3 regions of the Bradyrhizobium sp. JHI2711 genome follow, and region 1 is predicted to be linked to each of the others. Evidence: predicted binding sites of a transcription regulator. Region 1 holds the regulator's gene; each other region holds the start of a gene.
What was found. The regulator LexA, encoded in region 1, represses DNA repair genes until DNA is damaged. The targets are predictions, from matches to a motif close to TGTTCNNNNTGTGTTCNG.
Positions count from the first base shown of each region.

Region 1 (9,616 bases):
GACATGCTGGGCAGCTCCCAGTCCATCGCATCGTAGATCTGCTTCTGGCGGGCGGCGTTGATCAGGTGGTCGTCGCCGCGGATCACATGGGTGACGCCCATGTCGTGGTCGTCGACCACCACGGCGAGCATGTAGGTCGGGTTGCCGTCGCCGCGCAGCAGGACGAGATCGTCGAGGTTCTCGTTCTGCCAGACCACGCGGCCCTGGACCTGGTCCTCGATCACGGTCTCGCCGGTCTGCGGCGCGCGCAGGCGGATGGTGGGCTTGACGTGGCTCGGAGCCGTGGCCGCGTCGCGGTCGCGCCACATGCCGTCATAGAGGCGGGTGCGCCCCTCGCTGCGCGCCTTCTCGCGCATGGCGGCGAGCTCTTCGGCGGTGGCGTAGCAACGGTAGGCCTTGCCATCGGCGAGCAGCTGCTCGGCGACCTCGCGGTGCCGGGCGGCGCGGGCGAACTGGTAGATGACCTCGCCGTCCCAGCCGAGCTCGAGCCACTTCAACCCGTCGAGGATGGCGCCGATCGCCGCTTCCGTGGAGCGTTCCCGGTCGGTGTCCTCGATCCGCAGCAGCATCTTGCCGCCGTGCTTCTTGGCATAGAGCCAGTTGAACAGCGCCGTGCGGGCGCCCCCGATATGGAGGAAGCCGGTCGGCGAGGGAGCGAAGCGCGTGACGACGGAATCGGACATTCTTGGCAGGGCCTATGCATTGGAGGCGGTGGTGTATAGCAGGAACGGGACATAACTAAAGGGCGACGGCGGACCCGGCAGGCCTTGCTTAAGCTCTTGTAAGCTCTTGGCGCGGCCACGCGAATTTGGCAGAAGGACCGCTGATTTCCCTACAGGATTTTCGTAATGATAGAACCGGTGGCAGCTGAGGTTGGGCGCGATTTCATTCGTGACATCATCCAGGCCGACCTCGATCAGGGCAAATACAAGGAGATCGTGACCCGGTTCCCGCCGGAGCCGAACGGCTACTTGCATATCGGCCACGCCAAGTCGATCGCACTCAACTTCGGCGTCGCCCAGGAGTTTCCGGGCCGCTGCCACCTGCGCTTCGACGACACCAACCCGGTCAAGGAAGAGCAGGAATATATCGATTCAATCCAGGCCGACGTGCGCTGGCTCGGCTTTGACTGGGGCAAGAACCTGTTCTTCGCCTCGGACTATTTCGACCGCCTGTACGAATGGGCGGAGCAGCTGATCCGCGACGGCCTCGCTTATGTCGACGACCAGACCCAGGAGGAGATCCGCCTCTCGCGCGGCACGTTGACCGAGCCCGGCAAGAATTCGCCGTTCCGCGAACGCTCCGTGGAGGAGAACCTCGACCTGTTCCGCCGCATGAAGGCGGGCGAATTCCCCAACGGCGCGCGCGTGCTGCGGGCCAAGATCGACATGGCCGCGGGCAACATCAATCTGCGCGACCCAGTGCTGTACCGCATCCTGCATGCGCACCATCCGCGCACCGGCAACGCATGGTGCATCTACCCGAGCTACGACTATGCCCACGGCCAGTCGGATGCCATCGAAGGCATCACGCATTCGATCTGCACGCTGGAGTTCGAGGACCACCGACCGCTCTACGACTGGTTCATCGAGAAGCTGCCGGTGCCCTCACAGCCGCATCAGTACGAATTCGCGCGGCTGAATCTCACCTATACGCTGCTGTCCAAGCGCGTGCTGACCCAGCTCGTCCGCGACGGCCATGTCGCGGGCTGGGACGATCCGCGCATGCCGACCATGGCGGGCATGCGTCGCCGCGGCGTGCCGCCGGCTGCACTTCGCGAGTTCGTCAAGCGCATCGGCGTCGCCAAAGCCAACAGCGTGGTCGATGTCGGCATGCTGGAGTTCTGCATCCGCGAGGAGCTGAACCGCACGGCGCAGCGGCGCATGGCGGTCTTGAAGCCGCTCAAGGTGGTGATCGAGAATTATCCGGAAGGGCAGACCGAGGAGCTCGAGGCGATCAATCATCCCGACGATCCCTCGGCCGGCACGCGGAAGATCACGTTCGGCCGTGAGCTCTATATCGAGCAGGACGACTTCATGGAGAACCCGCCGAAGAAGTTCTTCCGCCTGTCGCCTGGCAACGAGGTGCGGCTGCGCTATGCCTATTTCGTCAAGTGTACCGGCGTGATCAAGAACGACAAGGGTGAGGTGGTGGAGCTGCGCTGCACCTATGATCCCGCGACCAAGGGCGGCAACGCGCCCGACGGCCGCAAGGTCAAGGCGACCATGCACTGGCTGCCGGCGGCGGCCTCCAAGCCGGCGGAGATCCGCATCTACAACCAGCTGTTCGCCAATCCGAGCCCGGATGCCTCGAACTTCGCGACCGATCTCAACCCGAACTCGCTGGAGATCCTCGCCGATGCGCGGGTCGAGGCGTCCGTTGCGGAGAGCAATTCGACCGAGCCGATGCAGTTCGAGCGCCAGGGCTATTTCGTGCGTGACAAGGACTCGACGCCCGGCAAGCCGGTGTTCTCGCGCACGATCGGTCTGCGCGACACGTTCGCGAAGGAAGTCGCCAAGGGTTGAGAAGGGCTGAGCAGGACATGAGCAGCGAGGCCGACGCCATCGTTTCCGCCATCATCGCGAAATGGTGCGCCGGCTTCGCGACGCTCGATGCGGCCGCGCTGTCCTCGCTCTATGCGAAGGACGCATTCTTCTTCGGCTCCAACCCGAAGCTCTATCGCGGCCGGGACGGCGTCGCCGAATACTTCAACGGCCTGCCGCGCTGGCGCAGGCCAAGCGCCGCGTTCTCCGATGTGCACGCCGCGCAGGCCGGCCCTGATCTGATCAACATGGCCGCGAAGATCACGTTCGATCTCGCGGGCGAGCGGGATGATCTCGTCGTCAAAATGAGCTGGGTCATCATCCGCGAGGACGGCGAGTGGAAGATCGTCAATCACCACGCCTCCTCGCAGGCGCCGCTGATCTAGCAACGGGCGCCAGCCCGGAGAAAAGTAGGGCGCTCTTCGCCTGTTCCCGATCCGTACCGCTATTCGTGCAGCCGCACGGTCCGGTAGCCTCCGCAGCCGTCGCGTATCGTAAGGTGCAGGGGAATGGCGGAGCCGGGCCGGCCAGGACGGTCCCAGGGAGTTGCCGGGACGTGGCCGGTCGGCCGCGCTACCCCGGCCGGCGGTTTTGCGCCGGTGGGCTTTGGCATCTGGCCGGCGATCATCGAGACGCTGCGCCAATGGGCTCGGGGCGAGGCCGGGCCTGGCCGGCTGTTGCCGTGGGTGCCGGTCGCCTTCGGCGGCGGCATTGCGCTTTATTTCGCCGCCGATCATGAGCCGGTGCTGTGGGTGGTTGCCGCCACAGCCATCGCGCTGATGCTCGGCGCGGTGCTGCTCCGGCGGAGCCGGCTGTTTGCGCCCGCCATCATGCTCGCGGCGGTCGCGGCTGGTTTTGCCGTGGCGACCTGGAAGACCGCGCGTATCGCGCACACCGTTTTGGCAAAACCGCTCTATTCGGTGTCGCTGTCGGGCTTCGTGGAAGCGCGCGACATCCGCGAGCGCACCGATCGCTTCGTGCTGCGCGTCAGCGCGATGGAGGCGCAGCGCAGCGACGTCAAGCTCGAGCGCGTCCGCCTCTCGGTGCGCAAGGGCACGGCGCCGGAGGTCGGCAGCTTCGTGCAATTGAAGGCGCGGCTGATGCCGCCGATCTCGCCGGTGCGCCCCGGCAGCTATGATTTCTCGCGCGACATGTTCTTCCAGGGCATCGGCGCCTCCGGCTTCGTGATGGGCGCGATCACGGCGTCCACACCGCCGGATGGCGGCGGCCTGCGGCTGCGCTATGCCGCCTTCATGCAGGGCCTGCGCGACGCGATCGACGCGCGCATCCGCGCAACGCTCGAAGGCGACAACCGCGCGATTGCGACGGCGCTGCTCACGGGGCGGCGCGATGCGATCACCGCGCCCGTGAACGATGCCATGTTCGTCTCGGGACTCGGCCATGTGCTGTCGATCTCCGGCTATCACATGGCGGTCGTCGCCGGCGTCGTCTTCTTCGCGGTGCGCGCGCTGCTGGCCTTGATCCCGGGGCTGGCGGCCGGCTCTGCCATCAAGAAATGGTCGGCCGCCGCGGCGCTGGTCGCGGCCGCGTTCTACCTGTTGCTGTCGGGCGCGGAGGTTGCGACGCAAAGATCGTTCTTCATGACGGCGGTGGTGCTGATCGCAGTGATGGTCGACCGCCGCGCCATCACCTTCCGCACGCTGGCGGTTGCCGCGCTGATCGTGCTTGCGGTCGCGCCGGAGGCGTTGGTGCATCCAAGCTTCCAGATGTCGTTTGCGGCAACGCTCGGGCTGGTGGCGCTGGTGCAGATCGGCATGCCGAACCTGCTCGCATCGCCCGATCATTCCGCGACTGCGCGGATCGCGTTGTGGGGCGGCCGGGAGATCGCGATGCTGTTCCTGGCCTCGCTGATCGCGGGGCTCGCGACCACGCCATACGCCGCCTTCCACTTCCATCGCGTGACCCCATACGGCGTGCTCGCCAATCTCGGCGCCATGCCGGTGGTCTCGGCGCTGGTGATGCCGGCCGGGCTGTTGGGGCTGCTCGCGGCGCCCTTCGGGCTCGACGGCGTGTTCTGGTGGTTGATGGGGATCGGCATCGAGTGGATGGTCCTGGTCGCGCGCTGGGTGGCGGCCCTGCCGGGCGCCGTCGGCCGCATTCCCGCCTTCGGGATCGCGCCGCTGATCGCAGCGAGCCTCGGGCTCATCGTGATGGGCCTGTTGCGCACGCCCTTGCGCTGGTCCGGCGCCCTGGTGCTGCTGGCAGCGATCCTCTGGGGACTGTCGGTGCGGCAGCCCGATATCCTGATTGCCGGGGATGGCGCGAGCGTCGCGGTCCGGGGCGGGGATGGGCGCTTGCAGGTGATCCGCGCCAGCAAGGACAGCTTCCTGCTGAAGGAGTGGTTGGCTGCCGATGCCGATCCGCGCGATGCCGGCAACGCCTCGTTGGCGAGCGGGGTGTCGTGTGACGAGTCCGGCTGCGTGGCGCCGCTCGCGGACGGACGACTGATCGCGTTGGCGACGCGTATCGACGCGCTGGCCGATGATTGCAGCCGCTCCGCGCTGGTGGTGACGGCGCGGCCTGCGCCACCCGATTGCGCGGCGATGGTGGTCGATCGGGCGCGTCTTGCCAGTCAGGGCGCACTGGCTCTGACGAGACGCGGCGAGGGCTTTTCGGTGCAGGCGGTGAGGACGAGGGGAGCAAGCCGTCCCTGGCTGCCGGCCGGCGCCGGCGAGGGGGATTTCGACGGCAGCCTCGTGCCGAAGGCGGCCGTGCCCCGCAACCGGGACGCAACGCCATCGGAGGCCGACTTGCAGGCCGACGATTGACGCGGATCACAAATACCAGGCCAGCACGGCGTCAAGCCTTCCGTTGCCGATAACCGGCAGGGCCACCATTCGGCTCAGCCCGGCTGCGCAGGCTTCGGAGCCGGCGATCGAGCCGTCACAGGTGAGATCGTCGTTGAGCGCGGGCATGCCGGCGGCCCGGGCGCCGCCGATGCTGCCTTCGCCCCTGGCGATGGACTGCGCCGCATAGCGTGCGGCGAGGTCGGTCTGCGCGCTGCAATCGCCGGCGCGAAAGACCAGCGCCGAACGGTCCTCGTTCGGGACCCAGATTTCGAAGCGTCGTGCAATCGGCGTTGCCTGCGCGGAGAGGAATGTCAGAACCCAGGTCTGGTCGGTACCGGTTCGGTAGGGCACGCCGACGCCGAGATTGATCCCGACCTTGGCGGCATCCTCCCAGCGCAGGAAACTCTTGGCGTCGTGCAAGTCCTTGATGATCAGCGGCAGGCCCGCCTTCCAGGTGCGTCCGGGCAGGCCGAAGCCGCGCGGAAATCTGGTGTGGCGGGAGTTGAATTCGAACATGTCCGCGGTGCCGTAATAGCCATCGACGAGCCCCATCTCATGCGAGAGATCAGGATCGTTGTGCCAGAGTTCGATCGCGCCGACATGCGCCTCGTCGTCGCCGCAGAACAGCACCAGCACGGCTTGCAGGAATTCGCCCGCGAACACCGGCACCGCCACGCCGCAGGTGAGGCCGGCCGCAGCGGCCTGATCGGTCCGCTTGAAATAGGAGTTGGCGAATTTCGTGAGGATGACGGGGTGGCCACAGGCCCAGGCCTTGCCTGGAAGTCCCTCGTCATATCCGAAGTGCAGCTCTTCGCTGACGGCTTTGAACGCGGACAGCCCATCGTCGTAGAGGCCGCCGCCGAATTCCAGCCGCATGCGCGTCCGTTCGGGTACCCAGAGTTCAACGACGCGAATGAAGGTCTTCATCGAGCGTGTCCGCCGCCTCAAACCACGACAGCATCGGTCATTTGGCTGCGGAGCGGACGTTCAAAATGCGGGCAGCACGGCCCAAACTTCGTGCGACGACGAGGCGCGGCGGTGGGCTCGCCGATCGAATGTCCTGAAACACAAACTTACCGGGCTCGCCGGCCTCGGCCGGCGACGGCAATTTCAATCCCGGGCTCGGCCTGTCGGCCGAAGGGCGTCAGCCGATCGGCAGGCGCGTGATCGTGGGCCGCGTGTCGGCGACGATCTGCGGCTTGTGCTCGCGCTCGGGGGCTGGCTGCGTCACCGGCAATTGCAGCACGGTCGCGCGCTGGCCTTCGACGAGCTGCGTCACCAGCACGTATTTGCCGTCGGGGAATTCGATCGCGTCATGATGGCGATCGGGAATGTGCGGGTCGATCTTGCCGAACTTGCCGACGCGAGAGTTCACGGTGCGCGTCCAGATCCAGCGGTTGTCGTAGCGGACATTGTCGGCGAAAGCGAGCTCCGTCCCCGGCAGCAGACAGACCGCGACGGAGGGATCGGCTTCGGAAGCGAAACCGCGCGTCGAGGTGCCGCGGAAGGTTGTCGTGACGATCGTCTCGCCGACTTCGGCGGGGCGCGTCGCGACGGCATGCAGGCTGTAGTCACACATCGGGTGCTCCTCATGCTGGGATAGCGACCCGCGTCTCTTTCGAGGCGCAGGCCTCTATCAGAGTGGAAGCATACAACGCTCTGCTCGGTTATGGGCAAATCTGCGGCTCGCGTTCGCAGCACGCGATCACATTATCTTTCCCGGATTCGATAGGAACAAACCTCGCGTCCTTGCATTTGGCCGCAGCTATCAGCACTGCCGGCACAACTCTACCGGCGAAGCAGAGAGAGATTGCTGCGCGCCTGCACGGGCGAATGTCGCGCGGGAAGATGGACCGGACAGCTGGCGCAGAACCAGACAAACCATCCGGCCGGAGCGGACAAGTATCCGCTCCGATCCTGGATCGCCGATGCCGATCGAAGCGCGCGCGGCGCTTGAGACTTCCGGTATCAGTACTTCCGATAAAGCCCGATCAACTTGCCCTGGATCTTCACGCGGTTCGGCGGAAGAATGCGGACCTCGTAGGCGGCATTGGCGGGCTCGAGCGCGATCGAGGCGCCGCGGCGGCGGAAGCGCTTGAGCGTGGCCTCCTCGTCGTCGATCAATGCCACCACGATGTCGCCGGTATTTGCGGTCTCGTTGCGCTGGATCAGCGCCATGTCGCCGTCGAGGATGCCGGCCTCGACCATCGAATCGCCGCGCACTTCGAGCGCGTAGTGCTCGCCCGAGCCGAGCATGTCCGGCGGCACGCTGATGGTATGGCTGCGGGTCTGCAGCGCCTCGATCGGCGTGCCGGCGGCGATGCGGCCCATCACGGGTACCGCGACGGGGCGCTCGCCATCGTCCGCAGGCGGGCTGGAGCTCGCGCGCACCTTGCCGAGATTGCCCTCGATCACGCTCGGGGTGAAGCCACGGCGATTGCCGGCGGCGGCCTGGAGCTCGGGCAGCTTGATCACCTCGATGGCACGGGCACGGTTGGGCAGGCGGCGAATGAAGCCGCGCTCCTCGAGCGCAGTGATCAGGCGATGGATGCCTGACTTCGAGCGCAGGTCGAGCGCATCCTTCATCTCATCGAAGGACGGCGGCACGCCGCTTTCCTTCAGACGTTCGCTGATGAACCGCAGAAGCTCGTATTGTTTGCGCGTCAACATCTCGACCAAAGTCCCCCGGTTGATGTCGTTCGATTCCGACACGATGAAGTCGGCACTAAGCCGCTACATCCTCGAAACAAATCATGAACGGACACTATATGTTCGATATGTGTTCCGCAACTGCTTAATTTATGGTGAACGCGGCCAAGCTCGCGGAATGCGTGTGGCTGGGCGGCTCAGACGGGCAGCCGGAGCACCTCGCAAGGCGTGCCGGCCTCGGCCTTCGGCGCGAACGGTGCGCGCACCAGAAGTACCTGTGCCGCAGCGAGATTCGCAAGAAGGGAGGAGTCCTGATGGCTGACCGGAAGGGCGACGCGCGTGCCGTCGTCGCGCTCCTCCAGCCGCGCACGCAGATAGTCCTCGCGCTGGTCGTTGGCGGCGAGATCGCGGCCCAGCACGGCGCGCTCGCGCCGATGATGAATCGCTGAACGGCCCGACAGGGCGCGAATCAAGGGGACCATGAACAGGAAGGCGCACACGTAGGACGACACGGGATTGCCGGGCAGGCCAATCACGCGCATCGCGCCTATCCGACCGTGCATCATCGGCTTGCCCGGCCGGATCGCGATCTTCCAGAACGCCATCGCGATGCCTTCGCCCTTGAGCGCCTGCTGGACCAGGTCGTGGTCGCCGACCGAGGCACCGCCGGTCGTGATCAGGATGTCGGCGCCGCTCTCGCGCGCGCGGCGGATGCCGGCGGACGTCGCCTCCAGTGTATCGGCGGCAATTCCGAGGTCGATGGTCTCGGCGCCCTCGCTGCGGGCGAGCGCATGCAGGGCATAGCCGTTGGAATAGACGATCTGGCCGCGACCAGGCGTGGTGCCCGGCATCACGAGCTCGTCGCCGGTGGCGAGAACGGCAACCCTCGGGCGGCGGATGACGGCGAGATGCGGATGATTCATTCCGGCGGCGAGGGCGAGATCGCGCTCGGTGAGGCGGATTCCCTTGCGCAGCAGCACGTCGCCTTCGCGGAAGTCGACGCCTGCAGGGCGGATGTGCCGGCCGAAAATGGCGGCTTCCTTGATCGTCACATGTTTGCCGTCGGCAGCCGTGTCCTCCTGGATCACGACGGCATCGGCGCCGTCGGGAACGACGCCGCCGGTGAAGATCCGCACGGCTTCGCCGGGGCCGACGCTTCCCGCGAACGGCCGGCCCGCCGCGACCTCGCCGACGACGGTCAACCTCGAATCGTTTGCCGCGTCGGCCGTGCGCACGGCATAGCCGTCCATCGCCGACATCGCCTCCGGCGGCTGCGTGCGCCGCGCCGCGACATCGCGGGCGAGCACACGATGGTAGGCCTCGTCGAGGCAAACCATCTGTTCAGCCAGCGGCTCGACGCCGGCCAGCACCGCGGCAAGCGCGTCAGAAACCGGCATCAGGGCCACGGGCGAACTCCGCAACAAATCAGGACTGGGTCGGCAAGTTCTAGCCGAGCGGAGGAGCTGAAGCAAAAGGCCTCCCTTGCCAGCCAGGAACCACACTTCCTTTTGGTCTCGACCCGGCTTATCTTCTGCCAATGACAGAACTGCTCGACAAGGCGCTGAAGGCCGTGCGGCGGCTTCCTGCGGATAGCCAGGACGAGATTGCACGCGC
Region 1 covers NZ_JBPZPT010000001.1:363,112-372,727, forward strand. The annotation lists gene gltX (glutamate--tRNA ligase) at 1-683, opposite strand, end outside; gene ACTEK7_RS01755 (glutamine--tRNA ligase/YqeY domain fusion protein) at 849-2,525, shown strand; gene ACTEK7_RS01760 (SgcJ/EcaC family oxidoreductase) at 2,543-2,929, shown strand; gene ACTEK7_RS01765 (ComEC/Rec2 family competence protein) at 3,053-5,332, shown strand; gene ACTEK7_RS01770 (GAF domain-containing protein) at 5,339-6,280, opposite strand; gene ACTEK7_RS01775 (hypothetical protein) at 6,498-6,932, opposite strand; gene lexA (transcriptional repressor LexA) at 7,322-8,023, opposite strand; gene ACTEK7_RS01785 (molybdopterin molybdotransferase MoeA) at 8,200-9,408, opposite strand; gene ACTEK7_RS01790 (hypothetical protein) at 9,540-9,616, shown strand, end outside.

Region 2 (9,616 bases), on a different contig from region 1:
GACGATTACGTCGCAAAACCGTTCGAACCGCGCGAGCTGGCGCTGCGCATCAACAACATCCTCAAGCGCGCCGCGCCGCCGCCGCAGGCCACGACGATCGAGAAGATCGCCTTCGGCCCCTATGTCTACCATCTCGAACGCGGCGAATTGCGCCAGGGCGAGGAGGTCATCCACCTCACCGACCGCGAGCGCGAGATGCTGCGGATTCTCGCGGAGACGCCGGGCGAGACCGTGCCGCGCAGCGCACTAACCGGCAATGGCAGCGTCAACGAGCGCGCCGTCGACGTGCAGATCAACCGCCTCCGGCGCAAGATCGAGACCGATCCCGCCAATCCGCTGTTCCTGCAGGCGGTGCGCGGCATCGGCTACCGCCTGGTGGCCTCGCCCTGAACCGCAGTGAAGCGCGCCAGATGAGCACGATCGATACCGGCCTGACGCTTCTGAAGAGCGCCGCCGGCCGCGTCTCCGCCGCGAACGGCTGGATGGGCAACGCGTTCAAGGGCTGGATGCCGACCGGCCTCTACGCCCGCGCGCTCCTCATCATGATCGTACCGATGGTGGTGCTGCAATCGGTCGTCGCTTTCGTGTTCATGGAGCGGCACTGGAACACGGTGACGCGCCGCCTGTCGGCCGCGGTGGTGCAGGACATCGCCGCGCTGATCGACGTCTACAAGGGCTATCCGCAGGACAAGGACCGCACCGAGATCCGCCGCATCGCGCAGCAGCGACTCGGCCTCGTGGTCGATTTCCTGCCTGCCGGCGACATGCCGCCGCCGGGACCAAAACCGTTCTTCTCGCTGCTCGACCAGACGCTGTCGGTGCAGCTCGGCCGCCAGATCGGCCGCTCGTTCTGGATCGACACGGTCGGCCGCTCCAACCTGGTCGAGATCCGCATCCAGCTCGACGACGCCGTGATGCGCGTGTTCGCGCAGCGCAGCGCCGCCTATGCCTCGAACTCGGAGATCTTCCTGTTCTGGATGGTCGGCACGTCCTCGATCCTCTTGATCGTCGCGGTGCTGTTCCTGCGCAACCAGATCAAGCCGATCCTGCGCCTCGCCGACGCCGCCGAGAGTTTCGGCAAGGGCCGCGAGGCCCCGAATTTCCGCCCCCGCGGCGCGCGCGAGGTGCGGCGCGCGGCGGTCGCCTTCCTGGAGATGAAGTCGCGCATCGAACGCACGATGGAGCAGCGCACCGCGATGCTCGCCGGCGTCAGCCACGATCTGCGCACCATCCTGACCCGCTTCAAGCTCGAGCTGGCACTGATCGGCGACAGCCCCGAGCTCGAAGGCATGCGCAAGGACGTCGACGAAATGTCGATGATGCTGGAGGATTACCTTGCGTTCGCCCGCGGCGATTCCGGCGAGCAGTCGCAGCCGACCGACATGGCGCAGGCGCTCGAGGAGCTGCGCAGCGATGCCGAGCGTCACGGCCATACCGCGACCGTCGCCTTCAACGGCCTGCCCGTGGTGACGGTGAAGCCGGCTTCGTTCAAGCGCTGCCTCGCCAACCTCGTCACCAACGCAGCGCGCTACGGCAAGAACATCGCCATCACCGGCCAACGCGATCACCGTTATTTGACCGTCACCGTCGATGACGACGGCCCGGGCATTCCCGCCCACTTGCGCGAAGAGGTGTTCAAGCCGTTCCTGCGGCTGGACAACGCCCGCAACCAGGATGAAGGCGGCACCGGCCTTGGCCTCGCGATCGCCCGCGACATCGCCCGCTCGCATGGCGGCGACATCACGCTCGGTGACAGCCCGATGGGAGGATTGAGGGCAAGCGTGCGGATACCGGTGTAGGTGCGGTCTTCCCTTCTCCCCTTGCGGGAGAAGGTGGCGCGAAGCGCCGGATGAGGGGTATCTCTCCGCGCGTCCAAGTCTCATTGAATTCGCGGAGAGAAACCCCTCACCCGTCTCGCCGCTTTGCGGCGATCCACCCTCTCCCACAAGGGGAGAGGGAAAGAGCACACCTACTTCGGCAGCAGCGCCTTCAGCTTGTCCATGTCGCGCGTGTTCATCTTGAAACCGCCGGGCATGACGATGTCGCCGGGCTTCTGATCCGGCTTGCAGGCCCCGAGCCACTTGGCTTGCAGCGTCGTCGTGCTATCGCGCCCCGCCGCACCGGCAACGCCGCCTTTGGCGTGTGAGGTCGTCTTCACCGTGTAGGCCGAGTTGAAGTCTCCGGTGATCTCGGCATGCGAGGTCGTGCTGACACCGGCGACGCTGCACTCGGAATCGCTGACATAGCCGGTCGCGGTCTTCTTGATCTCCTGCTTGGCGCAGATCTGCTTGGCCATCGGGGAGACGTTGTTGCTCATCTCCTTGTCGACGGTCTCGTCGGTGCAGTGCTGCATGGTCATCTCGGGCATGGGCGAGCCCGATGTGACCAGCTTCATCTCCCAAAGACCGGCCTTGCGCAGCGGCAGTTCGTCGGCGCCGGCGCTGCCTGCCGACAATGCGAGGCAAAGCGTCGAGCCGAGCAAAGCGAGTTTGCGCGTCATGAGGGAAGCTCCCGGCTGAGAGAGGTGCGGCGCCTACGACAGCGCCTCAGTACAGCGTGCGGATCGGCCGGTCGGCGGCGCCATAGGGCACCCAGCGGCAGGAGAACGAGATGTAGCCGCCCTCATAGGCCTGCACGCCCAGGAATTTCGCGACCTTGCCGTAGCGGGCGCAGTGATCGACGGCGACCTGACGCGCATCGACCTGGGTCGCCATCGAATAGGCGATGATGCCGCCGGTGTCGTTGCCCTTGAACGGCGGCACCAGAGAAAAGATGTCGGCGCGCGCCGACTGGCTCGCCATGCCCGAGACTATCAGGCTGGCAAGAAGGCCCGCGGCCGCAATGATTCGCATTCCCGTCACTCCAATTGGCTGGCGCCAGTCTACGGTGCCGGGACGGACGTGAAAAGAACCGAACCCCTGTTGGCCGCGACATCCTGGTCAAGTCCTGGCGAAGTGTTGCCGCGCTGCACTTGACCCGCCCCAACCTTCGCGGCACCGTCCAGCCTTCGCAAGACCTTAGCTGTCCGGATTGACCATGCGCGCCCCCTCCCTGAAATCGCTCCGCTTTGCCGCCGTGCTCGGCCTCATGTTGGGAGCGCTGTCGCTCGGCGAGGCCAGGGCCGCCAATCCGCTGGAGCTGAATTTCTGGCTGAGCGGGCCGCGCTATGACGGTGCCGTCGCCCCTTGCGACTGGGCTCTGCCGAGGATCGTGCACGAGTTCGCCGAAAAGGAATACACGTTCTGGAATTCTTCGTTGCAGATCACCGGTTTCTCCGCCGTTCGCGAGACCGCGTTCCGGCCCTGGCAGTCCGACAACATTCCGCGGCGCTATTGCACCGGCGAGGCCATGCTCAATGACGGCAAGGCGCGCAAGGTGCATTTCTCGATCATCGAGGATGGCGGCTTTGCCTCCTACGGCAACGGTGTCGAATGGTGCGTCGTCGGCGTCGACCGCAACTGGGCCTACAATCCGGCCTGCCGCGCCGCGAAGCCCTGATCCCAACAGCGGCGGATTCGGGCTGATCAGCCAGCCGACGACTGCCGCCCCAATTTTGTTCTTGAAATGTTCCCATCGCCTGCTAGGCTGTGTGTGCACAGTCTAGTTGAGGGGCGTCGCCATGTTTCACTTCAGATTGCGTTCGTTGTCCCGTTTGATGATCTCGCTCACTCTTGCTGCGGGGTTGGCTAGCCTCGCCGGCGGTGCGAAGGCACAGGACAAGCGGCAGAACGCCCCGGGCGAGTTCGATTTCTATGTGCTGGCGCTGTCGTGGTCGCCCTCGTTCTGCGAGGAAGCGGCCGAACGGGGCGGCCGGTCCCAGATGCAATGCGGCGGACGGCCCTACGCCTTCGTGGTGCATGGGCTGTGGCCGCAATATGAAAACGGCTTCCCCGAGTATTGCCAGCGCCCGGCGCCGCGGCTGAACCGCAACATCGTCTCCTCGATGCTCGATTTGATGCCGGCGCCGGGCCTGATCTTCAACGAATGGGACAAGCACGGCACCTGCTCCGGGCTGGAGGGCCGCGGCTATTTCGAGATGATCCGCAAGGCGCGCGCTGCGATCAAGATCCCGCCCGAATATCTCGATCTGGCGCAGGCCAAGACCGTCGCGCCGGCGGAGGTCGAGGAGGCCTTCGTCAAGGCCAATCCGGGTCTCAGCAATGCCGCCGTCTCGGTCACCTGCAACCGGACACGGCTGTCCGAGGTCCGCATCTGCCTCAGCAAGGACCTGCAATTCCGCGCCTGCGACGAGATCGAGCGCCGCGCCTGCCGCCGCGACCAGGTGACGATGCCGCCGATCAGGGGCGGGTAGCTCAGTCATTGCGAGCGCAGCGAAGCAATCCAGAGTGCCTCCGCGGACGCATTTCTGGATTGCTTCGCTGCGCTCGCAATGACAGGGGTTAGGATCGCGCCAGACAACGTAGTCCTCTCCGCCATGAACTACCGCCACGCCTTCCACGCCGGCAGCTTCGCCGATGTCATCAAGCACATCGTGCTGGCGCGCATCCTCACTTATCTGCAGGACAAGCCGGCAGCGTTCCGCGTCATCGACACCCATGCCGGCGCCGGCCTCTACGATCTCGACAGCGACGAGGCGCGCCGCGGCGGCGAATGGCTGACCGGCATCGCGCGGCTGCTGCAGGCGCGCCTGTCGAACGAGAGCGCAGCGCTGACGAAGCCTTATCTCGACATCGTCCGCGCCTTCAACCCAAAGGGGGAGCTCAAGGCCTATCCGGGCTCGCCGTTGATCGCGCGCGGCCTGCTCAGGCCGCAGGACCGGCTCGTCGCCTGCGAGCTCGAGCCGAAGGCACGGAAAGCGCTGATCGATGCGCTGCGCCGCGACGAGCAGGCCCGCGTGGTCGACCTCGACGGCTGGGTGGCGCTGCCGGCCTTCGTGCCGCCGAAGGAGCGGCGTGGCCTCGTGCTGATCGATCCGCCCTTCGAGGCCAAGGACGAGTTCGAGCGGCTCGGCGAAGCCTTCTCGGCAGCGTTCGCGAAATGGCCGACCGGTATCTACGTAATCTGGTATCCCGCCAAGAACCGGCGCGCCACCGACACGCTGGCGCAAACCGTGGCGCGGCTCGCAGCTGCAGCAAAGCCGCCTGGAAAATGCCTGCGCCTCGAATTCAGCGTCGCGCCGCAAGCCGACAGCGCCGCCCTCACCTCCACCGGTCTCCTGATCGTCAACCCGCCCTACACGCTGCACGGCGAGCTCAAGACCATTCTGCCGGAGCTGGAAATACCGCTCGGCCAGGGCGGTGCTGCCAGATTCCGGCTGGAGGTGCCCAAGCCTTAGCGCCAAGCATTGACGCCAAGCCGTAACACTCCGGCATTCTTGGGAAAAATATGCAGGACCGGTAGTCAATCTGCAAAGAACCGTATTATGCTATTTCCGTGACTGGCTTTACGTTCCGCTTCCGCGAATGGTTGCGGCGGAGTGAAGGCCCTAAGAAAGATCCCGCCGGACCGATCAGGTCCGTCCAAGGATGGCCAGCTCCCGGGCTCCGTAAGGCCCGGTCATGTCGCGACGTGAGTCTGCGTCGCGACGGAGGAGCAATGAGGGGGAGTTTCCCGATGGCCATGACGGGAACGGTCAAGTTCTTCAACGGCGAGCGCGGCTACGGCTTCATCAAGCCTGACGACGGCGGTCGCGATGTTTTCGTTCACATCACCGCTGTGGAGCGGGCGGGACTGAAGGACCTCGCCGAAGGACAGCGTATTACTTTCGAAGTCGAACCGGACAAGAAGGGGAAGGGACCGAAGGCGGTCAATCTGGTGATCCTCTCCTAGCAAGCCTGGCGAAAAAAAATCCCGGCCGCGAGCGGCCGGGAGGCTGGTCCGGTATTTTCTTCTTTGGATGTCAGAAGCGATAGTTCACGCCTGCGCGGACAACGTTGGCGCTATAGCCGTTTGACACGCCTGTGATTGCGAACTGGCTGGTCGACAGATCGATGTAGAGATATTCGAGCTTGGCGCTCCAGTTCGGCGCGAGGCCGACTTCCGCACCGGCGCCGATGGTCCAGCCGGCACTGGTGTGCGACTCCGACCAACCGAAGGTTTGTGCGCGCAGCTCGCCGAAGGCGAGACCGGCGGTGCCGTAGAACAGCACGTTGTTGAACGCATAGCCGGCGCGGCCGCGCAGGGTGCCGAACCACGGGTTGGAGAACTTCCACGGCGCAAACGTGTCGTCGGCGCCGGCGGCCTGGATGTCGCCCTCGACGCCGAACACCCACGGGCCGTTCTGGAAATTGTAGCCGGCCTGCACACCGGCGACGAAGCCGGACGGCTTGGTGGGGTTGTTGTCGACCGAGCCCCATTCATAGCCGATATTGCCGCCGAGATAGGGACCCGCCCAGCTATAGGCATTAAGCGGCTGATTGACGGTATAGGGCGCGCGCTGCCCGTAACTGAGATCGGCGGCCTCTGCCGAAGCTGTCCAGCCGGCTGCAACCAACGCGGCTGCGCCCACAACGAGCCTCTTCATCACTCACTCCAACGCCACTGTCGCAACCCGAGCGATGCCCGCGCCGCCGCGCGAGCAAAACCGCATGGTTACGGAACCAAGAGCTTTTCGCGTAGGATTTATCGAGAGTTTTAAGTTAAAGGGCTGTTAAGCCGGGTTACCGCCCGCTTAACAGACTTAAGGAAGCGTTACCGGGAGCTGCCCGCCATCCTCTGTGCGTGCCGCATGGCAGGAACTTCAAATCAGTCCCCCCAGCGCCTAAATTCGTCCCATGGTTCACGATTCCCCCGACAATCCGGACGACCGCGCGCGCAAGGCGCCGCCGGCTGCGAGCGACACGCCGCCCGAGCGGCTGGCCGGGCCGGACGTAGATCCCGCGGCGGTAGGGGGCGATGACGAGGACGATGCCCTGCTGCCGGACATCCTGGAAGAGAGCGGCGCCGTCGGCGAAGGCCCGCTCGCGACCGGTCACGAGGCGATCGAGCGCGCGGTCCGCCTCGCACCGACCTCGCCCGGCGTCTATCGTATGCTCAATGCGAACGCCGACGTGCTCTATGTCGGCAAGGCCAAGAACGTCAAAAAGCGCCTGTCCAGTTATGCGCGCCAGAGTGCGCCGCTGCCGGCCCGCATCCTGCGCATGATCGCGGCCACCGTCACGGTGGAGATCGTCTCGACCACGACCGAGACCGAGGCGCTGCTGCTGGAAGCCAACCTGATCAAACAGCTGCGGCCGCGCTTCAACGTGCAGCTTCGCGACGACAAGTCGTTCCCCTACATCCTGATCACCGGCGACCATTGGGCGCCGCAGATCCTGAAACATCGCGGTGCGCAGACCCGGCCCGGGCGCTATTTCGGCCCGTTTGCCTCCGCCGGCGCGGTCAACCGCACCATCACGGCGCTGCAGCGCGCGTTCTTGATCCGCTCCTGCACCGATTCCTTCTTCGAGAGCCGCACCCGGCCCTGCCTGCTCCACCAGATCCGCCGCTGCGCCGGACCCTGCACCCGGGAGATCGATTTCGGCGGCTATTCGACGCTGGTGCGCGAGGCCAGCGATTTCCTCTCCGGCAAGAGCCATGCGGTGAAGCAGGAGCTCGCCGGCGAGATGGAGAAGGCCTCGAACGAGCTGGAATTCGAGCGCGCCGCACTGTACCGCGACCGCCTCGCCGCGCTGTCGGCGATCCAGTCGCAGCAGGGCATCAATCCGCGCACGGTGGAGGAAGCCGACGTGTTCGCCATCCACCAGGAGGGCGGCTTCTCCTGCGTCGAGGTGTTCTTCTTCCGCACCGGCCAGAACTGGGGCAACCGCGCCTATTTTCCGCGCGCGGAGAAGAGCTTTACGCCGGAGGAGGTGCTGGGGTCCTTCCTGGCGCAGTTCTACGACGACAAGCCGCCGCCGAGGAACATCCTGCTCTCGCACGATATCGAGGAGAGCGAGCTGCTCGCCAACGCGCTATCGATCAAGGCTGGCCACAAGGTCGAGGTCACCGCGCCCAAGCGCGGCGAGAAGAAGGAGCTGGTCACCCACGCGCTGACCAATGCGCGCGAGGCGCTCGGCCGCAAGCTCGCGGACACCGCGACGCAAAGCCGGCTGCTCGAGGCCATGGCCGCGACGCTGAGCCTGCCGCACGTGCCCAAGCGCATCGAGGTCTACGACAACAGCCACATCCAGGGCACCAACGCGGTCGGTGCCATGATCGTCGCCGGTCCCGATGGCTTCGTGAAGAACCAGTACCGCAAGTTCAACATCAAGTCGGAAGGGATCACGCCCGGCGACGACTTCGCCATGATGCGCGAGGTGCTGGAGCGCCGCTTCAAGCGCCTGATCAATCCGCCCGAGGATGCCGCCAAGGAAGGCAACAAGGCCAAGGACGACGATTTCCCGCAATGGCCCGACCTCGTGATCATCGACGGCGGCCGCGGCCAGCTCAACGCCGTGCGCGAGATCTTCGCCAATCTCGGCCTGACCCAGGTGTCGCTGATGTCGGTCGCCAAGGGACCGGACCGGGATGCCGGCCGCGAGACCCTGTTCATGCCGGAGCGCGAGGCGATCAAGCTGGAGCCGCGCGATCCCGTGCTCTATTTCATCCAGCGCCTGCGTGACGAAGCCCACCGCTTCGTCATCGGCTCGCACCGCAAGCTGCGCAAGAAGGACATCCGCGAGGCTGGTTTGCAGGAGATTCCGGGCATCGGCCCGTCACGCAAACGTGCCTTGCTGCACCATTTCGGAACCCTGAAGGAGATCGAACGGGCCTCGATCGCCGATCTCGGCAAGGTTCCGGGGGTGAGCGCCGAGAGCGCGCGCAGGATTTTCGAGTATTTCCATCCCCAACCGGGATGAACTAAAGGGGGACCGCAGTCATATGATCGTCGTGTCCGCACCTCATTTGGGGCGCGGGACGGTTGACGTTCAGGCAGCAGCGGTATTGGTAGGACGGATGAACATCGCCACCACACGAGGGACGACCAGCCGCGCGATGTCCCTCCCCAACATCCTGACCTATGGCCGGATCGCCGCGATCCCGGTCGTGGTCGGATGCATCTATGCGCAGTCGATTCTGGATCAGCCGCTCTGGCTGCGCTGGCTCGCGGTCGCCCTTTTCATCGCCGCAGGGGTGACTGATTACCTCGACGGCTACTACGCGCGGATCTGGAATCAGCAATCGGCTTTCGGCCGCATGCTCGATCCGATCGCCGACAAGCTGCTGGTCGCCTCCTGCCTGTTGATGCTGGCCGCGGACGGCATCATTCACGGCTGGTCGCTATGGGCCGCCATCGTGATCCTGTGCCGCGAGATCCTGGTCTCGGGCCTGCGCGAATATCTGGCTGCGCTCCGTGTCAGCGTGCCCGTGACCAAGCTTGCGAAGTGGAAAACCACGGTCCAGCTGGTTGCGATCGGCTTCCTGATCGCCGGCCCAGCCGGCGATCAGGTGGTGCCGGTGGTCTCGATGATTGGGCTCGCACTGCTGTGGGCTTCGGCGATCCTCACCATGTACACCGGCTACGACTATTTCCGCGCCGGCATCCATCACCTCATCAAGGAGGACGAGGGATGAAGGTGAAGTATTTCGCCTGGGTGCGCGAGCGCGTCGGCAAGGCCGAAGAGACGATCGAGCCTCCCGCGAGCGTGCGCACCGTCGAGGAGCTGATCGCCTG
Region 2 covers NZ_JBPZPT010000003.1:487,766-497,381, forward strand. The annotation lists gene ACTEK7_RS24575 (response regulator) at 1-390, shown strand, start outside; gene ACTEK7_RS24580 (ATP-binding protein) at 411-1,799, shown strand; gene ACTEK7_RS24585 (DUF3617 domain-containing protein) at 1,970-2,500, opposite strand; gene ACTEK7_RS24590 (hypothetical protein) at 2,547-2,852, opposite strand; gene ACTEK7_RS24595 (hypothetical protein) at 3,037-3,498, shown strand; gene ACTEK7_RS24600 (ribonuclease T2 family protein) at 3,620-4,312, shown strand; gene ACTEK7_RS24605 (23S rRNA (adenine(2030)-N(6))-methyltransferase RlmJ) at 4,436-5,296, shown strand; gene ACTEK7_RS24610 (cold-shock protein) at 5,575-5,790, shown strand; gene ACTEK7_RS24615 (outer membrane protein) at 5,861-6,484, opposite strand; gene uvrC (excinuclease ABC subunit UvrC) at 6,735-8,801, shown strand; gene pgsA (CDP-diacylglycerol--glycerol-3-phosphate 3-phosphatidyltransferase) at 8,899-9,516, shown strand; gene moaD (molybdopterin converting factor subunit 1) at 9,513-9,616, shown strand, end outside.
Region 2: a site for LexA is predicted at 3,555-3,572, ahead of ACTEK7_RS24600 (ribonuclease T2 family protein). Genes of this name have one in related genera too.

Region 3 (9,616 bases), on a different contig from region 1:
CGCCGACCTCCTGGCGCTGACGCTGCTCGCCTCGCCCGGCGAGCTCGGGGCCGACATCGCCATCGGCTCGGCCCAGCGCTTCGGCGTGCCGATGGGCTATGGCGGGCCGCACGCCGCCTATATGGCGGTGCGCGATGCGCTGAAGCGTTCGCTGCCCGGCCGCATCGTCGGCCTCTCCGTCGATTCCCGCGGTGCGCCGGCCTATCGGCTCGCGCTGCAGACCCGCGAGCAGCACATCCGCCGCGAGAAGGCGACATCCAACATCTGCACCGCGCAGGTGCTGCTCGCCGTGATCGCCTCGATGTACGCGGTCTATCACGGCCCCGAGGGCCTCACGCAGATCGCGCGCAACGTCCACCGCCGCACCGCCGTGCTCGCGACCGGCCTGCGCAAGCTCGGCTTCGCGCCGCAATCGGACAGCTTCTTCGACACGCTGAGCGTCGATGCCGGCGGCAAGCGCGCCGAGATCGTCGCGCGGGCAGCAAGCGAGAAGATCAATCTCGGCGTCAGCGATACGGCTCTTCGCATCGCGCTCGACGAGACCACGACGCCTGCGACGATTGAAGCAGTCTGGCGCGCCTTCGGCGGCAAGCTTGCCTATGCCGAGATCGACGCCGAGACGCGCGAGGCGCTGCCGGACGCGTTGAAGCGCGCCACCGCATTCCTGACCCATCCGGTGTTCCATGCGCACCGCTCGGAGACCGAGATGCTGCGCTACATGCGCAAGCTCAGTGACCGCGACCTCGCGCTTGACCGCGCCATGATCCCGCTGGGATCCTGCACCATGAAGCTGAACGCGACCACCGAGATGATGCCGTTGACCTGGCCGGAATTCGGCTCGCTGCATCCGTTCGCCCCGCGCGAGCAGGCGGCCGGCTATCACGCGCTGTTCGCACGCCTGGAGAAATGGCTCTGCGACATCACCGGCTATGACGCGATCTCGCTGCAGCCGAACTCGGGCGCGCAGGGCGAATATGCCGGGCTGCTCGCGATCCGCGGCTATCATGCCGCGCGCGGACAGGGCCATCGCAAGATCTGCCTGATCCCCTCCTCCGCCCACGGCACCAATCCGGCCTCGGCCGCGATGGTCGGCATGGACGTGGTGGTGGTGTCTTGCGAGAAGAACGGCGACGTCGACGTCAATGATCTCCGCGCCAAGGCGGAGAAGCATGCAAACGATCTCGCCGCGGTCATGATCACCTATCCCTCGACGCACGGCGTGTTCGAGGAGCATATAAGCGAGATCTGCGACATCGTGCACGGCCATGGCGGCCAGGTGTATCTCGACGGAGCCAATCTCAATGCGCAGGTCGGCCTTTCCAGGCCCGGCGACTACGGCGCCGATGTCAGCCATCTCAACCTGCACAAGACCTTCTGCATCCCGCATGGCGGCGGCGGCCCCGGCATGGGCCCGATCGGCGTCAAGGCGCATCTCGCGCCGTTCCTCCCTGGCCACCCCGCGACGAAGGCAGACGCGCCGGTCGGTCCGGTCTCGGCCGCGCCGTTCGGCTCGGCCTCGATCCTCACCATCTCCTACATCTACATCCTGATGATGGGCGGCGAGGGCCTGAAGCGCGCCACCGAGATCGCGATCCTCAACGCCAATTACATCGCAGCGCGCCTCGATCCGCACTTCCCGGTGCTCTACAAGAACGCGAAGGGCCGCGTCGCGCATGAGTGCATCGTCGATCCCCGTCCGCTGAAAACGACGAGCGGCGTCACCGTCGACGACATCGCAAAGCGCCTGATCGACTACGGCTTCCACGCCCCGACCATGAGCTTCCCGGTCCCGGGCACACTGATGATCGAGCCGACCGAATCGGAATCCAAGGCCGAGCTGGATCGTTTTTGCGACGCCATGATCGCGATCCGGAAGGAGATCGCCGAGGTCGAGGCCGGCCGCTTTGAGATCGCAGCCTCGCCCTTGCGCCACGCCCCGCACACCGTGCACGACATCGCCGACGACGATTGGAAGCGCGCCTACACCCGCAGCGAGGGGTGTTTCCCCGACGGCGTCTCGCGCACCGACAAATATTGGTGCCCCGTCGGCCGCGTCGACAACGTCTATGGCGACCGCAACCTGGTGTGCTCCTGCCCGCCGGTGAGCGATTACGCAGAAGCCGCGGAGTAAGCTTTGTAGGGTGGGTTAGCCTCGCGGCTGCGCAAAGCGCAGTCCGCGACGCGTAACCCACCTAAACAGTGGTGGATTGCGCCTTCGGCTAATCCACCCTACGGCGCCGAACGCGCCGCTAAGGCGCAATCAGCAACCGGCTTTCGCGATCCCACCGCCACAGCCGTTCATTGGTGAGCAGCGTGCCGCCCCACCAACGTCGAATCGGATTGTGGCGACGGAAATCTTCGCGGCCTTCCAGAACCGCTTTGCCAAATTCGGTCAGCGACAACCGGCTCCGACGATAGGCGGCGTTGCGACCTCGCGCATCGTGCGGGGCGAGCGTCGCGAGTTTCGGATCGAGACCTGCGACCGCCGGCATCGGGCCCGACGCAAGCCCTTCGAGCAACGGACCCAGCTCCCACTGGTCGAACACGCGCGTTTCGAGCAGCCCGCCCGGCTGAAACAGTTCTTTTGTACGGTTGTGCCCCCTTGCAATCAGCTCGATAAGCCGCGCCTCCGTCGCGCCCAATCCGGTGATTGGTGACGGCAGTTCAGCTAGCAACGCTTCCAGAGCCGGCTTCAGGAAAGGTAGCCTTGGTAAATCCCTTGTCAGCAACCCGAAGCAGAGTTCAGGCGTCGGCGCCCGATACGCCTCCCAGGCCATGTTGGCTATCTCGAAGTCGCACTCTGCGATCTCCGATTCCCGCACCGTACGATCGCGAAGTTGCGGGCCGTCCGCTTCGCGCAGATCGAAATTGACCCGTCGCAGTCTAAGACAATGGGTGATCGATGGATGGGACCGCAAATAGTCCAGGATCCAGATGAGTTGCAATTGACTGTTAGGCTCAGGGTCGAACCACAGCTCGATGAACTCGACGCCATAGGTCTCGCAAAACCAAACCAGGCCAGTCTCCTTGTGCGCGAGACCGGTCTGAGGCAACCGGCCAACAAGATCGGACCACCGCACCTCCGGATCGCCCCTGTAATAGCCTCCCGTAAGATAGTCCTCGAGGTGGTGCGACGTAGGCAACGGCCCCCAAACGAACCGAAAGATCAACGGGACGACCATGTCAGCACGACCGGCATAGGTGAGACCAACGCCGGACGAACTAGTCAGAATCACACGCTTCATCGTCGACGCGCCCTTGTTCACCGGCAGCATCAGGCCGGTACAATAGTCAAGCAGTGGCCTCATCCGCGCTGCCGGACCGATAACACTTCTCGCGGCGCGGCCGAGTGACTCAGTAAGACTAGTCCATCCTACGAAGCTGACCTAGGGCGCAACCAGCAATCGGCTTTCGCGATCCCACCGCCACAGCCGTTCGTTGGTCAACTCGGTCCCACCCCACCATCGTTTAATGGCATTGTGCCGCCACATATCGTCTTCGCGGGCGAGAAGTGAACGCCCGAGTTCAGTCAGCGTGAGCCTCCACTCACTCCTGCCGAAGTAACGATCCTCATTGTCGAACGCCGGATCGCCCAATAAGAGCGACGGCGCCGAATACGCCCCCAGCTCGAGCAAAGCGTCACGCGCGTCGTTTTCGCCGAATACATCGCGAAGCCATCTCGCGTGTTGGACGAGCCTTGGGTCGGTTTGCCCGTCGTTCACAGAATCCAGCAGATCCATTTCAGTTGCACCGAGTCCCGTCACGCTGTCCGGAAGCTCTTCGAGCACCGCGATTAGCGCCGATCGAAGTCTCGGCAGGAGCATCAGATCCGTCATGAGCAGATCGAAACAGGATTCTGGCGTTTCAGCCCGATAGGCCCGCCAGGCGCGGCTTGCCGTCACCAAATGGTTCTCGGTCACCTTGAAGGCCGGCAGCTTCCATTTTGCGACAGACTCCGGGGTATTGTTGGCAATAGTATCGTCCGCATGCACCAGGCTCAGCTTGCTCGTGATCTCCCTGTGAGGACGAATCAGGTCCAGCAGCCAGACGAGCACAAGTTGATCATTGGGCCGAGCATCCACCCATATTTCAATTGAGTCGAACTTCTCGCACAGCTCGAACAAACCAATATCGCGCGTGCCGAAGCCGTCGAGTGCACCGCGACAAACGTCATCGAGCCAATGATCGCCGGGATTGCGGTGCTTTTCCGATCGGCGCTCCAGCCCCCTCAAGAGTTGCTCGTCGGAAGGCAGTTCCCCCAAGACGAACCGCGGATAGAACCCGAGCGCGACGTTCGCAACGCCGGACTGGCGAAGTGTGTCCTCCGCACGATCGTTCGTTGCCAGGATCAAATGTGACACGATTGCCTCTCGAAATGATACAATACAAGAACACTCTGAGCGAAGAGTTACGCACTAATCAGGCGCGATGAGTGAGAGGGCCTCGGGGTCCCACTGCCACAGCCGGTCGTTGGTCAGATGGATGCCGCCCCACCAGCGATCGATTCGGTTATGGCGGCAAAAGTTTTCATCGCCGCCAAGCACCGCTTTGCCGAACGCGGTGAGCGACAAGCGGGATTGCTTGTACCGCTGGAGGCGGCTCGAATCGTCGTGCATCTCCAGGGAAAACGGGCCTTCGTCCAGTCCAGCGACCGCTGCCCTCTCGCATCGTGCTAGTCCATCAAGCAGGGCGCCAACTTCCCAGTAATCGAAGACGCGACGCTCGTTGGGCTTCTGATATCCCGGGAACACATCAAAGGACTGCACCTCGCCCGGCGCGATCAATTCCAGAATCCGCGTTTCCGTGGCCCCAAGGCCGCTGGTCACGTTGGGAAGCTCTTCGAGCAGATCAACGACGCAACGCTCGAGCTGCGGAAGCAGGCGCAAATCCGTTTCGAGGAGATCGAACCAGGCCTGCGGCGTCGGCGCACGGTAAGCTCGCCAGGCGCGACCAGCCAGTTCAAGGTGATCTTTCGTGAGCTTGACAATCGGTGGGTTCAGCTTCGCCAGTTGCGTTGGCGCGACATCGCCTACGGCAAGGTCCAGGTGACGTATCGCGAGCTTGGACAATGCCGCTTCCTCGATGCCGCAATGGTCGAGTAGCCAGAGCAGAAGTAATTGTGCGTTCGGCTCTGGCCCCATCCATAGTTCGGCCGAGCCACATTCGGACAACAGATCAATCAGTCCGCGCCCCTTCACCCCAGACCTTTCCAGGCGCCAAACCGGCGTGTCGTCGAGCCAGTGCAGGCCGTTCGGCTGAGCCACGCGCGGGGAGAAGAATGCCTGGCATTCCGTTTGCGTGGGCGGCGGTCCCCAGACCAAGCGACGCTCGATCGCAAGGACGAGGTCGGCAAGGCCGGCCCGCTGTATCGCGCCGGCGGCGGACGAATCTGTTGTCACAATGAGCCGCGTCACGTCAGCCTCTCAGGGCATCGTCAGGACAGGGCCGGAGCGCCACAGCCGATCGTTGGTCAGATGCGTGCCACCCCACCAACGATCGATCGGATTGTAACGGCTGAAGTCGTCATGGCCCGCCAGGACAGCCTTCCCGAACTCGGTCAGCGAAAGGCGGCTGCGCAGATAGACTTCATGCCGAGCCCTCAAATTCTTAGGGTCGATCGTGCGCAGTTCGTCGCCCAAGCCGGCCACGGCCGGCCTCGGGCCGAGCGCTAGCCCCTCAAGCAACGAGCCCAACTCAAATTCTCCGAACACATAGGTACGCCGCTGCGAGCGCAGGTGAAACAACCCGTTCGTGTTGGCAAACCCTCTGGCAAGCATCTCAAGCAATCGCGTCTCGGTCGCACCAAGCCCGGTCCTGGGTGACGGCAGTTCCGCCAGCAGATCGAGCAAAACCGGCCGCAGCATCAGCAAGGCACTCAGATCGCGGTGAAGCAAATCCATGCAAGCCTCAGGCGTCCGCGCGCGATAGGCCGACCACGCCAACTTGGCAGTCTCGAACTCCTCCGCAGCAACGTCCATAACAGGAATATGGGGCTCGCCCTTGGCGAAATCATAATCGGGACTGAAAAACAGATCGGAGTCCAGCAATCGCAGCCCGAGCTTCTGCGCTAGCGCAGGATAGCTGCTGAGGTGATCGAGCAACCAGACCAGTTGCAATTGGTCGCGCGGAGTCGCTCCGAACCAGAGTTCGATCTCGTCATACGGCTCGCAAAATTCGGCCAGCGACAATTTGCGGCCCTTGGCGCCGCGGGACCAGCGGACCCAATCCGACCAATGTTCGGCATGGCCTAGCTCTGCGGTTTGGGCAGCCAAATAAGCTGAGAGCTTTTCCGCCGGCGGGAGCGGCCCCCACTCAAATTGAAAATGGAAAGGTATGACGATCTCGGCCAACCCCGATCGACCGAGATCACTCCCGCCGCCCCAGCCAGTCAAGATCAGCCGCTTCATCGCACCACCTGATCAACGCGACGCAAAACGAAACGGGCACCGAAGACGTCGGCAACTCAACGTCCTCAGTGCCCGCTCCTCGCGAAAAATTTTCGCGTTAGGTCTTACTCGTCCGCCGGCTCCTCGCCGTCGGCGTCGCGCTCCGGCGTGCCGGCCAGAATCTGCTCGGCGATCAAACCGGAATTCTGGCGGATCGCGGTCTCGATCTTGGCGGTGATGTCGGGGTTGCCCTTGAGGAACGCTTTGGCGTTCTCGCGGCCCTGGCCGAGGCGCTGGCTGTCATAGGAGAACCAGGCGCCGGACTTCTCGACGATACCGGCCTTGACGCCGAGATCGAGGATCTCGCCCATCTTGGAGACGCCCTCGCCGTACATGATGTCGAACTCGACCTGCTTGAAGGGCGGGGCCAGCTTGTTCTTGACCACCTTGACGCGCGTGGTGTTGCCGACCACCTCGTCGCGCTCCTTGATCGCGCCGATGCGGCGGATGTCGAGGCGGACGGAGGCGTAGAATTTCAGCGCATTGCCGCCGGTGGTGGTTTCCGGCGAGCCGTACATCACACCGATCTTCATGCGGATCTGGTTGATGAAGATCACCATGGTGTTGGACTTGTTGATGGAGGCCGTCAGCTTGCGCAGCGCCTGGCTCATCAACCGCGCTTGAAGTCCCGGCAGCGCATCGCCCATCTCGCCTTCGAGCTCGGCCTTCGGCACCAGCGCCGCCACCGAATCGACCACGAGAACGTCGACGGCGCCCGAGCGCACCAGGGTGTCGCAAATCTCCAGCGCCTGCTCGCCGGTGTCGGGCTGCGAGATCAGGAGCTCGTCGATGTTGACGCCGAGCTTGCGGGCATAGACCGGATCGAGCGCGTGCTCGGCGTCGATGAAGGCGCAGATGCCGCCCTTCTTCTGCGCTTCCGCCACCGTATGCAGCGCCAGCGTGGTCTTGCCCGAGGATTCCGGCCCGTAGATCTCGACGATGCGTCCCTTGGGCAGGCCGCCGATGCCGAGCGCGATATCGAGCCCGAGCGACCCGGAGGACACCGCCTCGATGTCCATGGAGCGGTCGTTCTTGCCGAGCTTCATCACCGAGCCCTTGCCGAACTGCCGCTCGATCTGGGAGAGCGCGGCGGCCAGAGCTTTACTCTTGTCCATGGAAGATCCTTCGACGATACGCAGGGCAGTTGCGGACATTGGGTCGTGCTCCTTATGGCGAGGATTCGCGTGAGGGACAAACGGTTGCGAGGCAGCTCGGCGATAAAAGCAATGTACCCCATTTGTTCTCAGTTCGCAATATGTTCTTTTGCGGGTTTTCCCCTTTGCCCTAATTTCCCTCAGCAGTGTCAAAGCGGCGGCCTGTCCTGAACACATTCCCAGCCGGTTAGCGTCAGGCGCTCGGTACCGCGGAAACAATTCGGCTTCGTCAACAAGACGAAAGCCAAACCCGATGCGATGGAAATCAAAATGGCCCAGCCAATCCGCTTCAAGGGGAGAATTCTCTAACTGTTCTAATCTGTCTCTGCGGGTGTCCTAATTAGGACAGCCCCAAGGGTTTTTGTCTTGCCGACTGGACCAGAAGACCACAGAGCTGTTCGAAACAGCTTCATGAACCATGGCTGCGCGTCCGCGTTGCCGCGGCATGCATCGCCTATGGTATTTCGTGGCCTTCCTCGCCGTCACCGCAACCTCATTCGGTGCCCTGGTGGCAAGTTCCTGGGATGACCGGAGGCCGCCTCGTCTGGCGGCCTCTTTCGGTTGATAAATCAACCTCTGACAAACCAGCCATGCTGGATCGTCACGCTCCCCGCTTTGCTCTGCGTGCACAACTGAACAGACGCGGATCCATTTCCGGATCCTAATGCATCATCACCGCGCGGACCCCGGCCACTATCGGTGATGAGAACGCTCACCTCGCGCTCCCGCCTCATCGCACGGAAAGAGCGCGCCATGTTCAAGCGACGACGTTTCAAGCAGCAACTGACCCTTCAGGACCGGCTGTCCGCATGGGTGAAGCAGATCCGCGAACAGGCCTCCAAGCTACCTCCCGGGCCGGAGCGAGACGCGCTGCTCAAGAAGGCCCGCCAGGCCGACGTTGCCAATCATCTCAACGATTGGGTCAAATCGCCGGGGCTGCAGCCGCCGAAATAAACCGGGCCTCCGTCGGGTTCCTGGAAGCGACCATGACCGGGATCAACGACGCGCGACTGGGGCGCCGTCATGTTTCCGTAATCCTGCGGCACCGAACCTTTTCGCGGTCTCCGGTTTTCTGTGGGGATGGGACCGCAACTTTTGGGGATCTCTAGTCATGACAAACAACGACACGCTGCACGATACGCCGAGGCGAAAGCCGATGCTGGAGGCGGCGCAGGAGGAGATGGTGAAGTTCGAGCGCAAGGAAAACGAGTTCCGCAAGAGGGACCGTGAAGAGCGCGCCGCCGAGCTCCATCTGCCGCTGAACGAGATCAAGGTTCATTAGGCACTGCCAGGACCGGCGTCCGGTGCCGGCCAGGCCGCCCGCGATGCGGCACTCCGCTCCGGTCCTTGGCCGGAACCTCCGATCGGCATCGCCGGTCGGGGCCCGCGACCGCGGATCCACCAGGTAGCTAAATACTACCCATAACCCATTGGCGAAGCGATGAAATCGCCAGGACCCCTACTGTGCATGGGGTTGTTTTGCCACTTTTGAGAGGCAAGGCGCGCCGGCGCCTTCGATAGGACGGCCCGGCACGTCAGTTCCGTCTGCAGCAGCGCCTGCTAGAGCACCGCCAGCAGAACCAGACCTATCACCAGCACGACGAAGCCAGCCGCCGTCGCGGCGGCGAATGACCGCTCTACGTTATCCATATGATGCCACCCCGTTTCCGGCGCGCCACGTTTCCCCCATGGCTGCGCCGAACGGATAAAATCTTGCCGACGGGTGTGTCCGCAGTGGTGCGGACGGATGTCGAAATTGGGACCGGTACGGGGCCAGTCTGCGGCCTCGCGCGCCTGCTTTCGTCAGCCAGCCGGCTAGCTCGCCCGGCTACCGGCCGGCGCGGGGCTCCTGCTCCTCCTGCGTCAGGCGCAGCGAGAAGGCGCGGATCGCGGGCGCCGCCAGCAGCACGACCGGCAGCATCGCGGCCCATGCGATCAGCCAGGACACCATCCAGTGCCGCACGAAGAGCATCGGGCTGCCGGCGGGAAAGCTGGCGATCCCCGCCGCGATCAGCG
Region 3 covers NZ_JBPZPT010000005.1:232,231-241,846, reverse strand. The annotation lists gene gcvP (aminomethyl-transferring glycine dehydrogenase) at 1-2,131, shown strand, start outside; gene ACTEK7_RS31775 (hypothetical protein) at 2,250-3,308, opposite strand; gene ACTEK7_RS31770 (hypothetical protein) at 3,387-4,361, opposite strand; gene ACTEK7_RS31765 (hypothetical protein) at 4,416-5,414, opposite strand; gene ACTEK7_RS31760 (hypothetical protein) at 5,424-6,407, opposite strand; gene recA (recombinase RecA) at 6,512-7,600, opposite strand; gene ACTEK7_RS31750 (hypothetical protein) at 8,354-8,554, shown strand; gene ACTEK7_RS31745 (hypothetical protein) at 8,712-8,882, shown strand; gene ACTEK7_RS31740 (DUF2798 domain-containing protein) at 9,429-9,616, opposite strand, start outside.
Region 3: a site for LexA is predicted at 7,692-7,709, ahead of recA (recombinase RecA). Genes of this name have one in related genera too.